Regions from separate parts of the Massilia sp. BGA-UO-ETr-WB1 genome, predicted to be linked through region 2. Evidence: riboswitches for the same ligand, from Rfam matches in the RefSeq annotation. Region 2 holds a riboswitch; each other region holds the start of a gene.
What was found. Region 2 has a riboswitch for cobalamin ahead of AC56DV_RS04340 (TonB-dependent receptor plug domain-containing protein). Riboswitches for the same ligand answer to the same signal wherever they lie in the genome.
Positions count from the first base shown of each region.

Region 1: linked by a shared signal. The riboswitch ahead of AC56DV_RS23145 (TonB-dependent receptor) and the one ahead of AC56DV_RS04340 (TonB-dependent receptor plug domain-containing protein) in region 2 are both predicted to bind cobalamin.
Region 3: linked by a shared signal. The riboswitch ahead of AC56DV_RS11980 (CoA-acylating methylmalonate-semialdehyde dehydrogenase) and the one ahead of AC56DV_RS04340 (TonB-dependent receptor plug domain-containing protein) in region 2 are both predicted to bind cobalamin.

Region 1 is NZ_JCAQOT010000026.1:167,974-174,096, forward strand. Features, by position in the region: gene AC56DV_RS23140 (thiol:disulfide interchange protein DsbA/DsbL) at 1-251, opposite strand, end outside; gene AC56DV_RS23145 (TonB-dependent receptor) at 388-2,361, opposite strand; cobalamin riboswitch at 2,428-2,675, opposite strand; gene AC56DV_RS23150 (M1 family metallopeptidase) at 2,738-4,945, shown strand; gene AC56DV_RS23155 (hypothetical protein) at 4,942-5,799, shown strand; gene AC56DV_RS23160 (DODA-type extradiol aromatic ring-opening family dioxygenase) at 5,879-6,123, shown strand, end outside.
Region 2 is NZ_JCAQOT010000019.1:255-6,377, forward strand. Features, by position in the region: gene cobT (nicotinate-nucleotide--dimethylbenzimidazole phosphoribosyltransferase) at 61-1,086, shown strand; gene AC56DV_RS04330 (adenosylcobinamide-GDP ribazoletransferase) at 1,099-1,893, shown strand; gene AC56DV_RS04335 (histidine phosphatase family protein) at 1,931-2,509, shown strand; cobalamin riboswitch at 2,515-2,744, shown strand; gene AC56DV_RS04340 (TonB-dependent receptor plug domain-containing protein) at 2,811-4,661, shown strand; gene AC56DV_RS04345 (FecCD family ABC transporter permease) at 4,693-5,715, shown strand; gene AC56DV_RS04350 (ABC transporter ATP-binding protein) at 5,727-6,123, shown strand, end outside.
Region 3 is NZ_JCAQOT010000023.1:800,658-806,780, forward strand. Features, by position in the region: gene AC56DV_RS11975 (acyl-CoA dehydrogenase family protein) at 1-1,150, opposite strand, end outside; gene AC56DV_RS11980 (CoA-acylating methylmalonate-semialdehyde dehydrogenase) at 1,161-2,666, opposite strand; cobalamin riboswitch at 2,817-3,034, opposite strand; gene AC56DV_RS11985 (thiamine pyrophosphate-requiring protein) at 3,218-5,005, opposite strand; gene AC56DV_RS11990 (MFS transporter) at 5,071-6,123, opposite strand, start outside.

The DNA of each region.
Region 1 (6,123 bases), on a different contig from region 2:
AAATGGATGCGGCGGAAGGCGATCTTGTCGCCCTGCTTCTTCACCCAGTCGGCCATCATCGGCTCGATGGAGTTGCAGTGCGGGCAGGAATACATGAAGAATTCGATCACTTCCACCTTCTTGCCGGTGTCGGTACGCACAGGCGAGGCCAGCGTCGTGTAGTCCACCCCTTCCTTCGGTTCGGCTGCGGAAGCGCCGGCAGCGGTGAACGACAGGGCGGCGGCAGCAATGATCAGGCGCAGAAATCGCATAGTGGTCCTTCTAGAGTAAGAGTGGCAAACGCCGCGAGATTACCATTTTTTCGCGCCCGCCATCAGGCCGGGCGAAAAAAATCCCCGTCCAGCGGGGATTTTAAGCTTCACTTAATTCAGCTTATCGAGGGACGCTTCAGAATTCGTAGCGCGCCGACAACTTCAGCTGGCGGCCGTCCGAGGTGTAAATGCCGCCTTTGCACTGGAACGCCATGCCGTAGTAGTTCTTGTCCGTCAGGTTCAGGCCGGACAGCGCCACTTCCCAGGCGCCGAACTTGCGCGCGTAGCGGGCATCCAGCGTGGTGTAGGACGGGATGCGCGCGGCGCAGCTGTTGTCGAAATCGGAACCGAAACGCTGGCTGTCCACCCACTGCGCGCCGATGTCGGCGGTCTGGCCGTCGGCCGGGGTCCACGACAGGCGCGCGCTCAGCACGTTCTTCGGCACCAGCACCATTTCACGGCCGGCGATGGCGCCTTCGGTGAAAGTGGCTTTCACGCGCTGGTAGTGGCCGCTCAGGGTCCAGTCGCGCGCCAGCTCGGCGCTCGCGTCCAGCTCGAAGCCCTGGCGCTTGGTCGGCGCCAGGTTGGTGTTGGCGCCGAAGCCGAACGCGCCGGCGGTCGGATCGTAGAAGATCTCGTTGCGCAGCTCGTGGCGGAACACGCGCGCCGACAGCTTGCTGCCGCCGTCGGTGTAGGTGGTGCCCAGTTCCAGGTCGTGCGAGGTCTGCGGCTGCAGTACGGTGTCCGGCAGCGGAGTGTAGCCGTTTTCGTCGGCGTTGGCGACGCGGTAGCTGTGGCCGATCTTGGCGTGCAGCGTGGCTTTCGGCGACAGCGCGTAGCTGCCCTGCACGTCCCAGGCGTTCTGGGCCTGGGTGACGTCATAGTTGGCCACCGACCACGGCGACGGGTCGGTGTTGACTTTGTCGAACAGCTCGCGGCGCACGCCGGCGGCCAGGCGGAAGGCTTCCCACTTGACCTCGTCGCGCAGGTACAGCGCCTTCGATTTCTGCGTCGCCTTGGACGGGCTGCCGCCCTTCACGTCGCGGGTCCAGTCGATGAAGTCCACGCCCACCACCGCTTCGTTCAGCAGGCCGCCGAACTGGCTCAGCTTGCGCACGCGCGGCGAGAACTGGGTCTGCTTGCTTTCGTAGTCGACTTGGTAGGTACTGGCGGGGAAGATGTAGGTCGCTTCCAGCTCCTTGCGGCGGTGCGACAGCTCGGCGGCCAGGTCGTAACCCGCCACCTTGGCTTCGATGAACGCGGTGAAGCGGTCGCTGTCGAGCGAGCCGAAGTCCTTCGGCGTGCTGGCCTGGCGCGGGTTGGCGTCGAACTGGGCCTGGGTCAGTGAGCCGGCGAAACGCGAGTCCTGGCGCGTGCTCGACAGGCGTACGCCGGCGCGGCCGTCGGTGAAGGCCAGCTGCGCGCCGGCGTTCACGCTGCGCGATTTGAAATCGTTGTTGTCGCGGTAGTTATCGGTGTCCAGCGCGCCGCCGGACAGGTCGAACGCCCAGTTGCCCGCGCCATGCGTCAGCGCCGCGCGGCCTTCGCGCAGGCCGAACTGGCCCACTTCGCCGAACACGCTGCCATGGGTGCCCGCCGAGCGCGCGCCTGGACGCTTGGTGACGATCTGGATCACGCCGCCGGTGGCGCCGTCGCCGAACAGCACGCTGCTGCCGCCGCGCGTGATCTCGATGCGCTCGACCGAATCCACCGGGATGGTGGACAGGATGGCCGAACTCAGTTCATTCTCGGACAGGCGCACGCCGTCCAGCATCACCACCATGTTCTGGCTGCTGTTGGTGCCGAAGCCGCGCAGGTCCAGCGCGAAGTCCGGGCTGCCGTCCAGGCTCTGGTGGCCCAGCACGCCGCCGATCTTGCGGATGGCCTGGTTCACGTCGCTGGCGCCGGAGCGGCGGATCTCGGCCGCGCTGATGACGGTGGCGCCGATGGGCAGCAGCGACGGGTCGCTGTCGAAACGGGCGCCGGTGACCACTACCGGGGCCAGCACCTGCGCCGGGGTCTGGGCGGCAACCGGGGCGGCGGCGGTGAAGCACAGGGCAATGGCAAGCGCCATCGGTGCCGGCGAACGGCGGGAATTCGAGTTGTTCATTGTGTTCTTTACGCGTAGTGAGCATCCGCCTGCGTCCCCGCAGGGCGGATTCAACGGAAGGCTGTTCGCGCTTCCACCTGTCTGGCCGGTATCCGGGCTGGCAAGACGGGACGGGATCACCTTCCGGCGCAGGCCTTGCCTGCACAGTGGTTGTCGATCCAGCCTGCCGCGCACTCTACAGCGCGGCGCTTGCGTACCGTTGCGGGGGCAGCACACCTTGGCCGCCGCGCTGCCGATGAGCGCTGGCTGCCTTGTGTTTCCCGTTTAACTGCGTCCATGGACATGGGCGCGGGCACCAAAACGCGGCCATTATACTCCTGCCGATCAGGTTGATAACGTTGGCAATTTATTACGGGCTTGGTTTATAGTGGCGGGCATGAACGCACACTCATACCGCAAGCTCGCCGCCGTCGCCGCCGTGGCAGCCGCAGCCACGCTGGCGGCGCTGGCCCTGGCGCAAGTCCAGGTCATCGCCATCCCGGAACCCTACACGGACACCGGCATCCCCTTCGCCCCGGCGCAGGCTGCCGCCGTGACCACGCCCAGCGCGCCGGACGCCTGGGGCGGGCCGCGCACCGGCAGCGAGCCGACGCTGTCGGACCGCGTGGTGGACTACAAGATCGAAGCCACGCTGGACCCGGTCAAGCACACGGTGGACGGCAAGCAGCAGCTCACCTGGCGCAACCGCAGCGCGCACCCTGTGCGCACGGTCTACCTGCACCTCTACCTGAACGCCTTCGAGCACGCCGGCACCACCTTCTTCACCGAACACCGCGCCATGGGCGGCCAGGGCATGTTCAGCACCGACCCCAAGGACGGCGAATGGGGCCACATCGACCTGCGCAGCGTGACGCAGGGCGGCGCCAAGGTGGAGCAATCTTTCGTGCAGCCGGACGGCGGCCCGGCCGGCGACCGCACCGTGGTGCGCCTGGACCTGCCGCAGCCGGTGGAAGCGGGAGCCAGCACCACGCTCGCCATCGACTTCCACAGCCAGCTGCCACGGCTGCTGGCGCGCAGCGGCTACTTCGGCAGCTTCCACCTGGTGGCGCAGTGGTTCCCCAAGATCGGCGTGCTGGAACTGGCGGGCGAACGCGGCGCCACCAAGCCGCGCTGGAACGTGCACGAGTACCACGCCGAGTCCGAGTTCTACGCCGACTTCGGCAGCTTCGACGTGAAGCTCACCGCGCCCAAGGAATACACGGTGGGCGCCACCGGCGAGCTGCAGGGCGCGCCGGTGGAAAAGAACGGCATGCTCACCCACCACTACGTGCAAGGCGACGTGCACGATTTCGCCTGGACCGCAGACAAGCGCTACGCGCCGCCGCTGACCGGCAGCTGGAGCGGCGCGGGCAGCCCGCCCGTCAGCATCAAGGTGCTGTACGCGCCGGAGTTCAAGGCCAGCGCGGCGCCGTCGCTGAAGGCCGCGCAGGACGCGCTCACCTACTACTCAAAGACGCTGGGCCCCTACCCCTACAAGACGCTGACCGTGGTGCTGCCGCCGCATAACGCCGGCGCGGCGGCGGGCATGGAATACCCCACCTTCTACACCGCCGACAGCTTCACCAAGGTGGAGAAAAACTCGCTGGAGGAATTCGACCTGGACCTGGTCAACATCCACGAATTCGGCCACGGCTACTTCTACGGCATCCTCGCTTCCAACGAGTTCGAGGAACCGCTGCTGGACGAAGGCCTGAACGAATACTGGAACATGCGCATGGCGCGCGAGCGCGGGCAGCGGATCCACCCGGCGCCGTGGTGGCTGCGCGCCGTCGGCATCTCGCCGGGCTTCGACGGCTTCCACTATGAACTGGGCGGCGCGGTGCGCGAGAACCCGGCCGATCCGGCGGGCCAGAACGCGTATTCGCGCCTGCAGGGCATCGGCCCGGCCTACAACCGCAGCGCCATCATCTTCCACGACCTGGAGGCGCAGTTGGGCAAGGAAGCCACCGAGCAAGCCTTCAAGGAATACTACAGGCGCTGGCGCTTCCGCCACCCCAGCATCGCCGACTTGCGCGAGACGCTGGCCGAAGCCAGCGGCCAGCGCGCGGTGGTGGAGCGCGTGTTTGCGCAGCAGATCTACCGCACCGGCAAGGTGGATGACCGCGTGCAATCGATCCGCAGCGAGGAAGTGCTGCCGCAGCCGGGCAGCAGCATCGTCAACGGCAAGCGTGTGGCGCTGACGCAGGAGCAGGTGGACCAGCAGATCGACGCCGCGCGCGAAAAATGGGACAAGGCGCACCCGGAAGCCAAGGCCGGTACCGGCCCGTATCCCTTCCTCACCGAGGTCGTGGTGCGCCGGCGCGGCGAGGCCGTACCGCAAACGCTGTTGGTGCGCTTCGCCGACGGCAGCAGCGAAACCGTCAAGTGGGACCCGCAGAACGGCGAACGCTGGCAACGCTTCGTATGGCAAAAGCCGGCCAAGGCCGTGTCGGCCCAGCTGGACCCGGAACGCAAGCACCTGCTGGACACCAACAAGCTCGACGACAGCCGCACGCTGAAGGCCGACGGCGCCGCCTCGCGCCGCTGGACCTTCGACCTGGCCGCGCTCGCGCAAACCATCCTGACCCTGATCGCCGCCATATGAAACTGACCGCAACCTGTTTGCACGCCGCGCGCGCCGCGCTGCAATGGCGCCTGCTGGCGCTGTGGACCATCGCCCTGCTGCTGCCCACGCTGGCGCTCGCGCTGCCGTTCTGGAGCCACTTCAGCGCCTCCTTCGACCACTCCGTGCACGCGGCCGAACTGGCGCAGCGGCTCGACCTGTCCAACATCGCCGACCTGATGAGCGACCCGGCGCGCAACCCGCTGGCCATGAAGCTGGGCGCCGGCACCGCGCTGGTGCTCACGCTGCTGCTCTCGCCGCTGCTGACCGGCGCCGTCGCCACCGCCGCGCGCTTCGAGGGCGTGCCGGGCTGGCGCGAGCTGTTCGCCGGCGCCGTGGCCGAATATCCGCGCATGTTCCGCATGCTGCTGTGGGCCGTGGTGCCGCTGGGCGCCGCGCTCGGCTTCGGCAACACGCTGCAACACATCGCCGGCAGCGGCGCCGACAGCGCCATCACGCCCGATGAAGGGCGATTCCTGCGCGTCCTTGCCGACGCCCTGGCCGCGCTGCTGTTCGCGCTGGCGCTGGCCACGCTGGACGCGGGCCGCGCCGTGCTGGCGGCGGACCGGCGCCGGCGCTCCGCCGTCATCTGCTGGTGGCACGGCCTGCGCCTGCTGGCGTGCCGTCCGGGCGCCATGCTGGGCAGCTATGCGGCCATCAGCATCGCCGGCCTGGCGGCGGTTGCAGCGCTGGGGCTGGCGCGCGTCCACGTGCCCCACGTTGGCACCGCCGGCTTCCTGTTCGCCCTGCTGCTGACGCAAGTGATCGCCGTGCTGCTGGCCTGGATGCGCAGCGCGCGGCTGTTCGCGCTCATCGGCATTATTAACAAATCCTGAACGATCCATCCACAAAAACACGATTGATGAACAAGGCGGGCAAGCCTATAGTCAGTGCATCGAAAACCAGGAGCACGCCATGTCCAACACTGCACTTCCCACCTATTTCCTGTCCCACGGCGGCGGCCCCTGGCCGTGGATGCTCGACCAGTACGGCGGCCGCTACGACGCGCTGAAAGCCTCGCTGGAAGACATCCCGCGCCAGCTCGGCGTGCAGCCCAAGGCCGTGCTGGTGGTGACGGCGCACTGGGAAGCGCGCGAGCCGCTGATCTCGGCCAGCCCCAAGCCGCCCATGATCTACGACTACGGCGGCTTCCCCGACTA
Region 2 (6,123 bases):
CTCGCATTCCGCAAGGGCAAGCTGTACCATCGCAACTCGTTTCCTTCTCTATGAACTCCCATGCTTATTTCCCCCACCGCGAATGCCGAACTGTCCGCTGCGCTGGAGCGCGCCGTCAATAACAAGACCAAGCCGCTCGGCAGCCTGGGCGTACTGGAGGCGCTGGCCAAACAGATAGGCCTGATCCAGGGCACAACGGCACTCTCTATAGTAGGTCCGGCGATCCTGGTGTTCGCGGGCGACCATGGCGTGGTTGCCGAAGGCGTTTCCGCCTACCCGCAGGACGTGACCTGGCAGATGGTGGAGAACTTCCTGGCCAAGGGCGCCGCCATCAATGTATTCGCCAGGCAGATGGGCTGCGCGCTGCACGTGGTGGACGCCGGCGTGAACCATGACTTCGGCGCGCGCGACGGCCTGCACGACCGCAAGGTGGCGCACGGCACCCGTAACTTCGCGCAGGAGCCGGCCATGACGGCGGAACAATGCGCCGCCGCGCTGGCGCACGGCGCGGCGCTGGCTGCGGACCTGGCGGGTAACGTGGTGGGCTTCGGCGAGATGGGCATCGGGAACACCACTGCCGCCGCCGCGCTGATGCACAAGCTGACCGGCATCCCGGTGGCGCAATGCGTGGGCGCGGGCACCGGCCTGTCCGCCGAGGGCGTGCTGCACAAGCAGCGCGTGATCGAGGCGGCCGCCGCGAAGCATGCCGATGCCAACGATCCGCTGGACGTGCTGGCGGCTTTCGGCGGTTTCGAGATCGCCATGATGGCGGGCGCCATGCTGAAATCGGCCGAGCTGCGCAAGGTATTGCTGATCGACGGCTTCATCGTCACCAGCGCGCTGCTGGTGGCGGCGCGCCTGCAGCCGGCCATACTCGACTACTGCGTGTTCGCGCATTGCTCGGACGAGAGCGGCCACAAACAGATGCTGGCCAACCTGGGCGCGCGCCCGCTGTTGAACCTGGGCCTGCGCCTGGGCGAAGGCACCGGCAGCGCGCTGGCCCTGCCGCTGCTGCACGCGGCGGTCAATTTCGTGAACCAGATGGCGACTTTCGAGTCCGCCCAGGTGAGCGAGAAGTCCGAGTAAGCGCGGCAGGCCATGCATTACGCCCTGCATCAGCTGCGGCTGTTCTTCATTGCGCTGCAATTCTTCACGCGGCTGCCCATCCCGCGCTGGGTGGGCTTCGATCCCGCGTGGCTGCACCATGCGTCGCGCTACTTCCCGCTGGTGGGGCTGGTGGTGGCCGCCATCGCCGCGGCGGTGTACGCGGCGGCGGCCTTCGTCTTCCCCGCGCCGGTTGCCGTGCTGCTGGCGACGGCGGCCGGCATCTACGCCACCGGCGCTTTCCATGAAGACGGCTTTGCCGACATGTGCGACGGCTTTGGCGGCGGCATGACGCGCGAGCGCGTGCTGGAGATCATGAAGGATTCGCGCATCGGTGCGTACGGCGCGATCGGCACCATCTGCCTGCTGGCGGTGAAATGCGCCGCGCTGGCCATGCTGCCGCCCGCCGTGGCGGTGGCCGCGCTGTTTTTGGCGCATCCGCTGTCGCGCCTTGCGGCCACGTCGCTGATCTGGCGCATGGAGTATGCGCGTGCAGAGGGCAAGTCCAAGCCCATGGCGCAAGAGATGAGCGGCGCGGAGTTTGGCATTGCCTGCATTTGCGCGGCGCTGCCGGCGGCTATCATCGGCGCGATGGGATGGCTGCCGTGGCAGTCCATCGCCGCCGCCGTGCCGGCAGCGCTGGCCGCCGCCGCATGGCTGGGCCGCAAATGCGCGCGCCGCATCGGCGGCTATACGGGCGACTGCCTGGGCGCGGTGCAGCAGTTGGCCGAAGTGCTGATCTACCTGTGCGTGCTGGCCGGCCTTGGACACGGCGCGTGGCAGATATGAGCACGCGGGCCCGGCGGCGCCACAGAGGGTGCGGGCCATGCGCCTGATCCTGGTGCGTCATCCGCAGCCGCTGGTGGCGCCGGGCGTGTGCTACGGCAGCAGCGACCTGCCCGCCGCGCCGGACGATATCGCGCGCGTGCATGCGGCGCTGCTGGCCAGCGCCAGCATCCCGCCCGGCACGCCGCTCTATTCCAGCCCCCTTCAGCGCTGCACCGCGCTGGCCAAGCGCCTCGGCCCGCACACGCTGGACGCGCGCCTGGCCGAGATGGATTTCGGCGCCTGGGAGCAGCGCAGCTGGGACGATGTCCCGCGCGCCGAGGTGGATGCCTGGGCGGCGGACCTGGCCTGCTACCGTCCCGGCGGCGGCGAGAGCGTGCTGCAGGTGGCCGAACGGGTAGCCGCCTTCCGCGCGGACCTGCTGCGCCGGCATGGCGGGCAAGCGGGCGGCCCGCAAGCCGCCGCCATCATCTGCCACGCCGGCACGATCCGCCTGCTGGCGGCGCTGGATGCTGGCCTGCGCGCCGGGTTGCCGCTGGCCGAAATCGCGCTGCGGGCCGCCGCCGCGCCGCACAAGGTCGCCTACGGCGAGACTGTCATTCTGGAAGCCGTCGCCTGAAGTCCGTATAATGGCCGGGTTTTGGTGCCCGCGCGCATGCCTATGCGCGCAGTTAAACGGGAAACACGAAGCCGCTCCCCTACCAGGAAAACGGCCAACGTGTGCTGCCCCCGCAACGGTAAACAAGTGTCGCCCACGGCGACAAGCTGCCTCCGACAAACCACTGTGCTCAGCATGGGAAGGTAAGGCAGTTCAACTTGCGAGCCCGGATACCGGCCAAAGCAGGTGGATGCGCAGCGCGCATCTGTTCAATCCAGCCCACGGGGAAGTAGGCTGGTTGCATACTATACAAAGAACTACTATGAGTTTTCCTGTAATCCGGCACGCGGCCGTCACGTCGCTGGCCATGGCTATGGCCGCGCCTTCCTTCGCCCAGACCACCGTATCGGACGCCGTGATCGTCACCGCCACCCGTTCGTCGCAACTGCAGCGCGACGTGCTGAGCGACATCGTCACCCTGCAGGCGGAAGACATCGCCCGCTCCGGCGCCGGCTCCATCACCGACCTGCTGCAGCGCCAGCGCGGCATCGAGATCGCCCGCAACGGCGGCCCCGGCACCAATTCCAGCGTCTACCTGCGCGGCGCCAATGCCAACCAGACCGTGGTGCTGGTGGACGGCGTGCGCATCGGCTCCATCACCTCCGGCACCGCCAGCTGGTCGGCGATTCCGCTGCAGGCCATCGAGCGCATCGATATCGTGTACGGCCCAATGAGCTCCCTGTACGGCGCCGACGCCATCGGCGGCGTGGTGCAGATCTTCACCAGGAAGGGCGCCGGCCCGCAGAACGTGTCCGCGTCCTTCGGCGTGGGCAGCGACCAGACCCGCAAATACGACGCCAGCATCTTCGGCGCCAGCGAAGGCGACAACAGCTTCAGCTACGCCATCAGCGCCGGCCGCGAAAAATCGGACGGTTTCTCGTCCACCAAGCCTGGCAGCAGCAGCTTCAACGCGGACGATGACGGCTACGACCGCACCAGCACTTCCGGCCAGTTCGGCTTCGAGCTGGCCAAGGGCCACGACCTGGGCCTGGTATTCCTCAACAGCCGCACCGACGCCCGGTTCGACAGCGGCGCCAGCCGCTACGACACGCGCAGCCAGACCAAACTGTCCAACCTGGGCGTGTTCAGCAAAAACCAGGTGATGGACAACTGGTACAGCACCGTGCAGCTGGCCAAGGCGGAAGACACCTCGATCTCCGACACCGGCGTGGCCAGCGCCTACAGCCGCATCGACAGCAAGCAGACCGACGTCACCTGGCAGAACGATTTCCGCATCGGCGACGATACGCTGCAGCTGCTGCTCGGCCACCGCGAAGAGAAGGTGGTGTCCGGTTCCACGCCCGCGCTGGGCAAGGTCCGCAAGACCGATTCCTACGCCGGCGCCTACAGCATGAAGCGCGGCGCGCACCTGGCCACCTTCGGCCTGCGCGCGGACGACAGCTCGCAGTACGGCACCAAGACCACCGGCTCGGCAGGCTACGGCTACCGCTTCAGCAGCGCGCTGCGCGTCAGCGCCAGCTTCGGCACCAGCTTCCGCGCGCCCACCTTCAACGAGTTGTACTATCCGGGCTTCGGCTACGAGAACAACAAGCCGGAGCAGGGCCGCAACGCAGAGGCAGGCCTGCAGTACGACGACGGCGTGACCGAATTCGGCGCCAGCATCTACCGCAACAAGCTGACCGACATGCTGGTGACCACCACGCCATGCCCGGACCCCACCCGCAAGGGCAGCTGCTCCTACAATGTGAACCACGCCATGCTGGAAGGCGTATCGCTGAGCGGCAGCCGCCGCATCGGCGCGTTCACCGTGGCCGCCAACGCCGACTGGCAGGACCCGAAGGATGAGACCACCGGCAAATCGCTGGCGCGCCGCTCGAAGAAGCATGGCAATGCCAGCGTAGAATACGCCGCAGGCGCGCTGACCGCGGGCGCCGAGCTGCAGGTTTCCGGCCGCCGCTTCGACGACGCCGCCAACCGCAACCGCCTCGGCGGCTACAGCCTGCTGAACCTGTACGCCACCTGGCAGTTCGCGCGCGACTGGTCCGTGCTGGCGCGCCTGAACAACGTCGCCGACAAGAACTACGAAGTGGCGCGCAACTACGGCACGCCGGGCGCCAAGTTCTTCGCCGCAGTTCGTTACGGTATCAAGTAAAGCGTTAAACAAAAGGGTCTTTTAAAGCACCATGCATCCACACCCCTCCAATCTGCGCACGCGGGCAAGCGCCATCACCGGCGGACTGCTGCTGTTCGTCATCGGCAGCCTGCTGTTCTCCGGCGTGACCGGCTCGGTCCACATTCCGCTGTCCGACATTCCCGGCGCGCTGGGCGAACTGTGGAACGGCAAGGCCGACAGCCTTGCCGCCACCCTGCTCGACCTGCGCGGCAGCCGCGCGCTGACGGCGTTCGTCACCGGCGCGGCGCTGTCGCTGGCGGGGGTGATGATGCAGGCCCTGCTGCGCAACCCGCTGGCCGACCCCTACGTGCTGGGCATCTCGTCCGGCGCGGCGGTGGGCGCGCTGGCGGCCATGATGTTCATGTGCGCGGCCTGGGTGGTGGACGCGGCGGCGTTCGGCGGCGCGGTGGCGGTGTCCATGATGCTGTACTTCCTGGCGCGGCGCGACATGCGCAGCGGCGCGGCGGCCGAAGGCGGCACCGCCCTGCTGCTGCTGACCGGCGTGATCCTGACGGCGGCCTGCACGGCGCTGATCACGCTGATGCTGTCGATCGCACCTGAAAGCCGCTTGCGCACCATGGTGTTCTGGCTGATCGGCGACCTGGCCGGGGCGCCGATGCGCTGGATACCGTGGATCGTACTGGCCGGCGCCACGCTGTTCGCGCTGCGCAGCGCGCGCGCCATCAATGTGATGGCGCTGCACGCCGAGGCGGCCGTTACGCTGGGCATCAACGTGGGCGCGCTGCGCAAGGGACTGTTCTTCGTGTCCGCCCTGCTGACCGCCAGCGCAGTGACCAATGCAGGCAGCGTGGGCTTCGTGGGGCTGATCGTGCCGCACGCCTGCCGCTTCGCCTTCGGCCCGGACCACCGCGTGCTGATCCCTGCGGCGATGCTGACGGGCGGCGGCTACCTGGTGCTGGCCGATACCCTGGCGCGCACCCTGTTCGCGCCGCTGCAGCTGCCGGTGGGCGTGGTGACCGCGCTGATCGGCACCCCGGTGTTCCTGTACCAACTCCACAGGCTGCAGAAATGACCGCCACCCGCATGATCACCACCCATGAGCTGACGCTGCGCATCGGCGCGCGCACGCTGATCGAAAAACTGGACTGGCAAGTGCGCGACGGCGAATGCTGGAGCGTGATCGGCCGCAACGGCGCGGGCAAAAGCACGCTGCTGCGCACTCTGGCGGGGCTGATCCCGCTGGATGAAGGCGGCGTGTCCATCCAGGGCCGCAGCCTGCCGGACTGGCCGCTGGCCGAACTGGCGCGCGAGCGCGCCTTCCTGGCGCAGTCGCGCAACGACGCTTTTGCCTACAGCGTGATCGAAACCGTGCTGTCGGCGCGCCATCCCTATCATGGCGACCGCTATTGGGAGAACACCGACGACCACCGCCTGGCCATGGAAGCCCTGGCGGCCATGGAAGTGGCGGAGCTGGCGCAAC
Region 3 (6,123 bases), on a different contig from region 2:
CTTCGGTTGGTGCATGCTGCAGTAAATGGCGCGCCACGATGACGCGCATGATTTCATTGGTGCCTTCCAAAATCTGGTGCACGCGCACGTCGCGCAGGAAGCGTTCCAGCGGATAGTCGCGCAGGTAGCCGTAGCCGCCGTGGATTTGCAGCGCCTCGTTGCAGACCGTGAAACCGGTGTCCGTGGCCAGCCGCTTGGCCATGGCGCAGTAGATGCCCGCGTTGGCCGCGCCCGCGTCGAGCTTGGTGGCCGCCAGCCGCACCATCTGGCGCGCCGCCACCAGGCCGGTCTGCATGTCGGCCAGCTTGAACTGCAAGGCCTGGAAGTCGCCCAGCACGCGCTTGAACTGCACCCGCTCGCCCATGTGGCGCTGCGCGCTGTTCAGCGCCGCCTGCGCCGCGCCGATGGAGCAGGTGGCGATGTTGATGCGGCCACCGTCCAGCCCGCGCATGGCCAGCTTGAAGCCGTCGCCCTCGCGGCCTATCAGGTGCGAAACGGGCACGCGCACGCCGTCGAAGCTGATGGCGCGCGTGGGCTGGCTGTTCCAGCCCATCTTCTCCTCCTCGCGGCCGTAGGTGATGCCGGCGCTGTTGGCCGGCACCACGAAGGCCGAAATGCCGCCCGCGCCCGCGCCGCCGGTGCGCGCCATCACCACCAGCGCGTCCGTCGCGCCCGCGCCGGAGATGAAGGCCTTGCCGCCGGTGATGAGGTAGCCGCCGTCATCCCGCACGGCGGCCGTGGTGAGCGAAGCCGCGTCCGAACCCGCGCCCGGCTCGGTCAGGCAATAGGACGCCAGCTTGCGGCCCGCCGCCAGGTCGGCGATCCATTCTTCGCGCACCTCGGGCTGCGCCCACTGCGCGATCATGGCGCTGGCCATGTTGTGGATGGTGAGATAAGCCGTGGTGGAAGGGCAGGCGCGCGCCAGCTCCTCGAACACCACGGTGGCGTCCAGCCGCGACAGGCCCAGGCCGCCCATGGCCTGCGGCACGTACAGGCCGCAGAACCCCAGCTCGCCGGCATGCGCGATGGTCTTGCGCGGGAAGATGCCCTCCGCGTCCCAGCGCGCCGCCTGCGCCGCCATCTCGCGCGCGGCGAACTGGCGCGCGGCGTCCTGGTAGGCGCGCTGGTCCTCGTTCAGTTCGAAGTCCATGACAGCCTCCTTACTTGAGCGAGATGGTCGTGTTCACGCCTCCTGTCACCGCCGCGTCGTCGAACCAGCGCGCGGTGATGGTCTTGGTTTGGGTGTAGAAGGCCACCACCTGCTTGCCGTAGGGGCCAAGGTCGCCCAGCTTGGAGCCGCGCGAGCCGGTGAAGGAGAACAGCGGCACCGGCACCGGAATCGGCACGTTGATGCCGACCTGGCCCGCGTCCACGTCCTCCTCGAAGGTGCGGGCCGCCGCGCCGGACTGCGTGAACAGCGCGGTGCCGTTGCCGTTCGGGTTGGCGTTGATGATGGCGATGGCTTCCTTCAGCGAGGCGGCGTGCATCACGCACAGCACCGGGCCGAAGATCTCCTCCTTGTAGACCGCCATGTCCTGCGTCACGCCGGAGAACACGGTGGGGCCGACGAAGTTGCCGCTCTCGTAGCCCGGCACGGTGGGCGCGCGACCGTCCAGCTCCAGCTGCGCGCCTTCTTCGATGCCCTGGCCGATCAGCTGCTGCACGCGGGCCTTGGCCTTGCGCGAGATCAGCGGGCCGATATCGGTGCCCGGTTCCGCGCCGGCGTTGATGGACAGCGTCTGCGCCTTCTTCACCAGGTCCGGCAGCCACTGCTGCGCCTCGCCCACCAGGATCACCACCGACAGCGCCATGCAGCGCTGGCCCGCCGCGCCGAAAGCGGCGCCGGCCAGGTTGTTCAGGGTCTGCTCGCGGTGCGCGTCCGGCAGTACGATGGCGTGGTTCTTCGCGCCCATCATGCACTGCGCGCGCTTGCCCGCCAGGGTGGCGCGCTGGTACACATGCGTGCCCACCGTGGTGGAGCCGACGAAGGACACGGCCTTGATGTCGGGATGGTCGCAAATGGCGTTCACCACGTCCGCGCCGCCGTGCACCACGTTCAGCACGCCGGGCGGAATGCCTGCCTGCAGCGCCAGTTCGGCCAGGCGCATGGTCACCATCGGATCCTGCTCGGAAGGCTTGAGGATGAAGGTATTGCCGCATGCGATAGCCATCGGGAACATCCACAGCGGGATCATGGCAGGGAAGTTGAACGGCGTGATGCCGGCGCAGACGCCCAGCGGCTGGTGCACGGTGTAGGTGTCCACGCCGCCGGCCACGTTGCTGGCCAGTTCACCCATCTGCAGCTGGCCGATGTTGGCCGCGTGCTCCACCACTTCCAGGCCACGGAACACGTCGCCCTCGGCGTCGGCCAGGGTCTTGCCTTGCTCGGCGGTGAGCAGGGCCGCCAGTTCGGCCATGTGCTCGCGGATCAGCGCCTGGTACTTGAGGAAGATGCGGGCGCGCGCGCCGATCGGCGTTTTGCGCCAGGTCTGGAAAGCGGCCTTGGCGGCGGCAACGGCTTGCGCCATCTCGTCCGGCGTGGCGTGCGGCACGCGGGCGATCACTTCCTGGGTGGCGGGGTTGACGACGTCGCTCCAATGCTCGGTGCGCGAATCGATGAAAGCGCCGTTGATGAGGAGTTTGACGGTAGGGATAGCAGTAGCCATGGTGTGCGTTCCTTGATGGGCGGCGCGCCTGCGTCTCTGCGCGCGTTGCGCCGCCAGTCTGCAAAGTAAGCCGTGCGGCGTCTCCCGCCGCGCGGCACCCGTCACGCGCCTTCCGCACGTGACCAGACCCGGCGCCGCCATGGAGCGGGCGGCGCTGAAGATCAACAGGCCGGTATCCGGGCTTGCAAGTCTTGCTGCTTCGCCTTCCCAGTCTCGTGGACCAGTGGCATGGATGAAGCAGCCGCACTTGCCTACCGTTGCGGAGGCAGCAGGGGCTTGGAGCGCGCGTTGTTCGGTGCGCGCCGACCACTTTCCCGTTTAACGCCGGACAAGAACTTGCCCGGCGCACCTGTTAAATAAAGATTAGCACAACAAGTGACGTTTACGTAAACGTAATTTGTTTTAATCCGCGTCTCGCAAAAATATCGATGGATAGCACTAGGTAGCACTAGCTAGTAGTGGTTAGCACATTTTAGTAAAACCGAAAAACAGGACACGCACCCTGCCCATGCCGGCAGAGGCGAGTAGCACTTTCATGCTTGGACACTACCTCAGGTCTTGGGCGGGAACCACGAATCCCACGTCTCCTTGATGGTCGCCTTGATGATGGCAATCGAGTCCGGGTCGCCCTTGAGCAGCGCCGAGAAGTAGGCGCGGGCCTGCTTGAGGGATACGTCCGGCGGCAGCGGCGGCACGTTCGGGTCGGTCACCATTTCAAGCACGCAGGGCCGGTCGCAGCGCAGCGCTTCGTCCCAGGCCGGGCCGACGTCTTCGGGGCGCGAGACGCGGATGCCTTTCAGGCCCAGCAGCTCGCCGTACGCGGCATACGGAAAATCAGGCAGCCCTTGCGACGGCGCATAGCGCGGATCGCCGCTGGTGCCGCGCTGCTCCCAGCTCACCAGATTCAAGTCGCCGTTATTCAGCACCATCACCACCAGGCGCGGATCCGCCCACTGCCGCCACAGCCGAGCCACGGTGATCAGCCCATTGATGCCGTTCATCTGCATCGCGCCGTCGCCGGCCAGCGCGATCACGGGCCGGTCCGGCCAGGCGAATTTGGCGGCGATGGCGTAGGGCACGGCCGGACCCATGGTGGCGAGTCCGCCGGACAGGCTGGCCATCATGCCGCGCCGCAGCCGCACGTCGCGCGCGTACCAGTTGGCCGACGAGCCGGAGTCGATGGTGAGGATGGCGCTGTCCGGCAGCCGCGATGACAGTTCCCAGAAAACGCGCTGCGGATTGACCGGGTCCGCTTCGTTCATGGCGCGCGCTTCCAGCACGTGCCACCAGCGCTGCACATTTTCCTGGATCTGCTGTTGCCAGCTGCGGTCGGTCTTCCGGTGCAGCAGCGGGATCAGTGCGGCCAGGGTGGCCTTGGCGTCGCCCACCAGGTTCAGCTCCATCGGATAGCGCAGGCTGGTGCGGCGCGCGTCGATGTCGATCTGCACGCCGCGCGCCTGGCCTTCTTTCGGCAGGTACTCGGCGTAGGGGAAGGACGAGCCCACCATCAGCAGCGTGTCGCAGCCGTTCATCATGTCGTGGCTGGGTTTCGTGCCGAGCAGGCCGATGGAGCCGGTCACATAGGGCAGGTCGTCCGGCACGGCGGCCTTGCCCAGCAGGGCTTTGGCGATGCCTGCGCCCAGCAGGTCGGCCACGGCGATCAGTTCGTCGGTGGCGTGCAGCGCGCCGGCGCCGGCCAGGATGGCGACCTTGCCGCCGGCGTTGAGGATGCCGGCCGCGTGCTGCAGGCCTTCCATCGACGGCTGCACGCTGGCGCTCAGCGCGCCGATGCCGCTGTGCAGCGAGCCGTGCTCGCGCGGCGGCTTGGGCACGGCGGGCAGGTCTTGCACGTCGTTGGGGAAGATGATGCAGGTGACGGTGCGCTGCTCCTTGGCGATGCGCATGGCGCGGTCGATCAGGTGGCGCACCTGCGCCGGGTCGTTCGCCACGTGCACGTATTCGTGCGCCACGTCCTTGAACAGGGAGAGCAGGTCCACTTCCTGCTGGTAGTCGCCGCCCATGGCCATGCGCGCCTGCTGGCCGATGATGGCGACCACGGGCTGGTGGTCCATCTTGGCGTCGTACAGGCCGTTGAGCAGGTGGATGGCGCCGGGGCCGGAGGTGGCCAGGCACACGCCGGTCTCGCCGGTGAACTTGGCGTGGGCGGTGGCCATGAAGGCGGCCATTTCTTCATGGCGGGGCTGGATGAATGCAATCTTTTCCTGCCGCCCGAAGGCGCCGACGATGCCGTTGATGCCGTCGCCGGGATAGCCGTACACCCGCCGCACGCCCCATTCCCCCAGGCGCTGCAAGAGGAAATCGCCCACTGTCGCAGACATGGCTGGCCTTCCGCATGGTTTGCAATGTGGCCATGGTAGTGAGCCGGGCGCGGCGGCGGCGCACGCTACTCCCTGGAAACTTGGGCGCGGATGGCGAGCAGGTAGAAGGCGAGCGACGCCAGCGCCACGGCCAGCAGCGCCAGCAGCAAGGTGGCGGGGGCGCCCAATTGCACCAGGCCGGCCACGGCCAGCGGCCCGGCGGCGCGCGAGATGAGGGCGGGCCCGGCCAGGGCGCCGGAGATGGCGCCGTAGTGGCGGCGGCCGAACATGCTCTGCGGGATGGTGCCGCGCACGATGGTGAGGATGCCGTTGCTCATGCCGTAGATCATGCAGAACAGGGCGGCTGCCCAGGCGTGGGGGCCGAACAGCAGCAGCGCGAGCAGGGCGGCGGGCAGGGCGCCGAAGGTGATCTTGCCGACAGTGCGGGGCAGGGCGTTGCGGCCGATGGTCATCTCGCCGATGCGGCCGGCCACCTGCATGGGGCCGACCAGCGCGGCCAGCCAGACGGCCAGCGCGGCGCTGTGGCCGTACTGCTGCAGCAGCGGGATCAGGTGCACGGACAGCGCGGAGAAGATGAAGCTGTTGGCGGAGAAGGCGAAGGCGAGCTTCCAGAAGGCCGGGTGGCGGATGGCTTCCTGCAGCGTGTGGTCGCGCGGGGCGGTCGGATGGGCTGGCGCCGCGGGGGCTGGCTCGCTGCTGCCGCGCGCGGCGGCGGGGTGCGGCGGCAGTTGCTTGCCGGCGGGGAGCAGCAGGTGCAGCGGGAAGCTGAGCGCGAGCTGCGCTGTGGCGTAGATCAAACAGGTGCCGCGCCAGCCGGCGTGGGCGTCCAGGTACTGGGTCAGCGGCCAGGAAACGGTGCTGGCGAAACCGCCGAACAGGGTGAGCGTGGAGATGGCTTTGCGGCTGTCCATGCCGAACTGGCGGTTGATGGTGGCGAAGGCGGCCTCGTACATGGTCATGGCCATGGCCAGCCCCAGCACGGTCCAGGCGGCGTAGTAGACGGGCAGGCTGCCCACCTGGCTCAGCAGCGCGAAGCCCAGGGCGCCCAGCAGCGAGCCGGCGCCCATGACGCCGCGCCCGCCGTGCCGGTCCAGCAGCGCGCCGATGGGCGTGGCGGC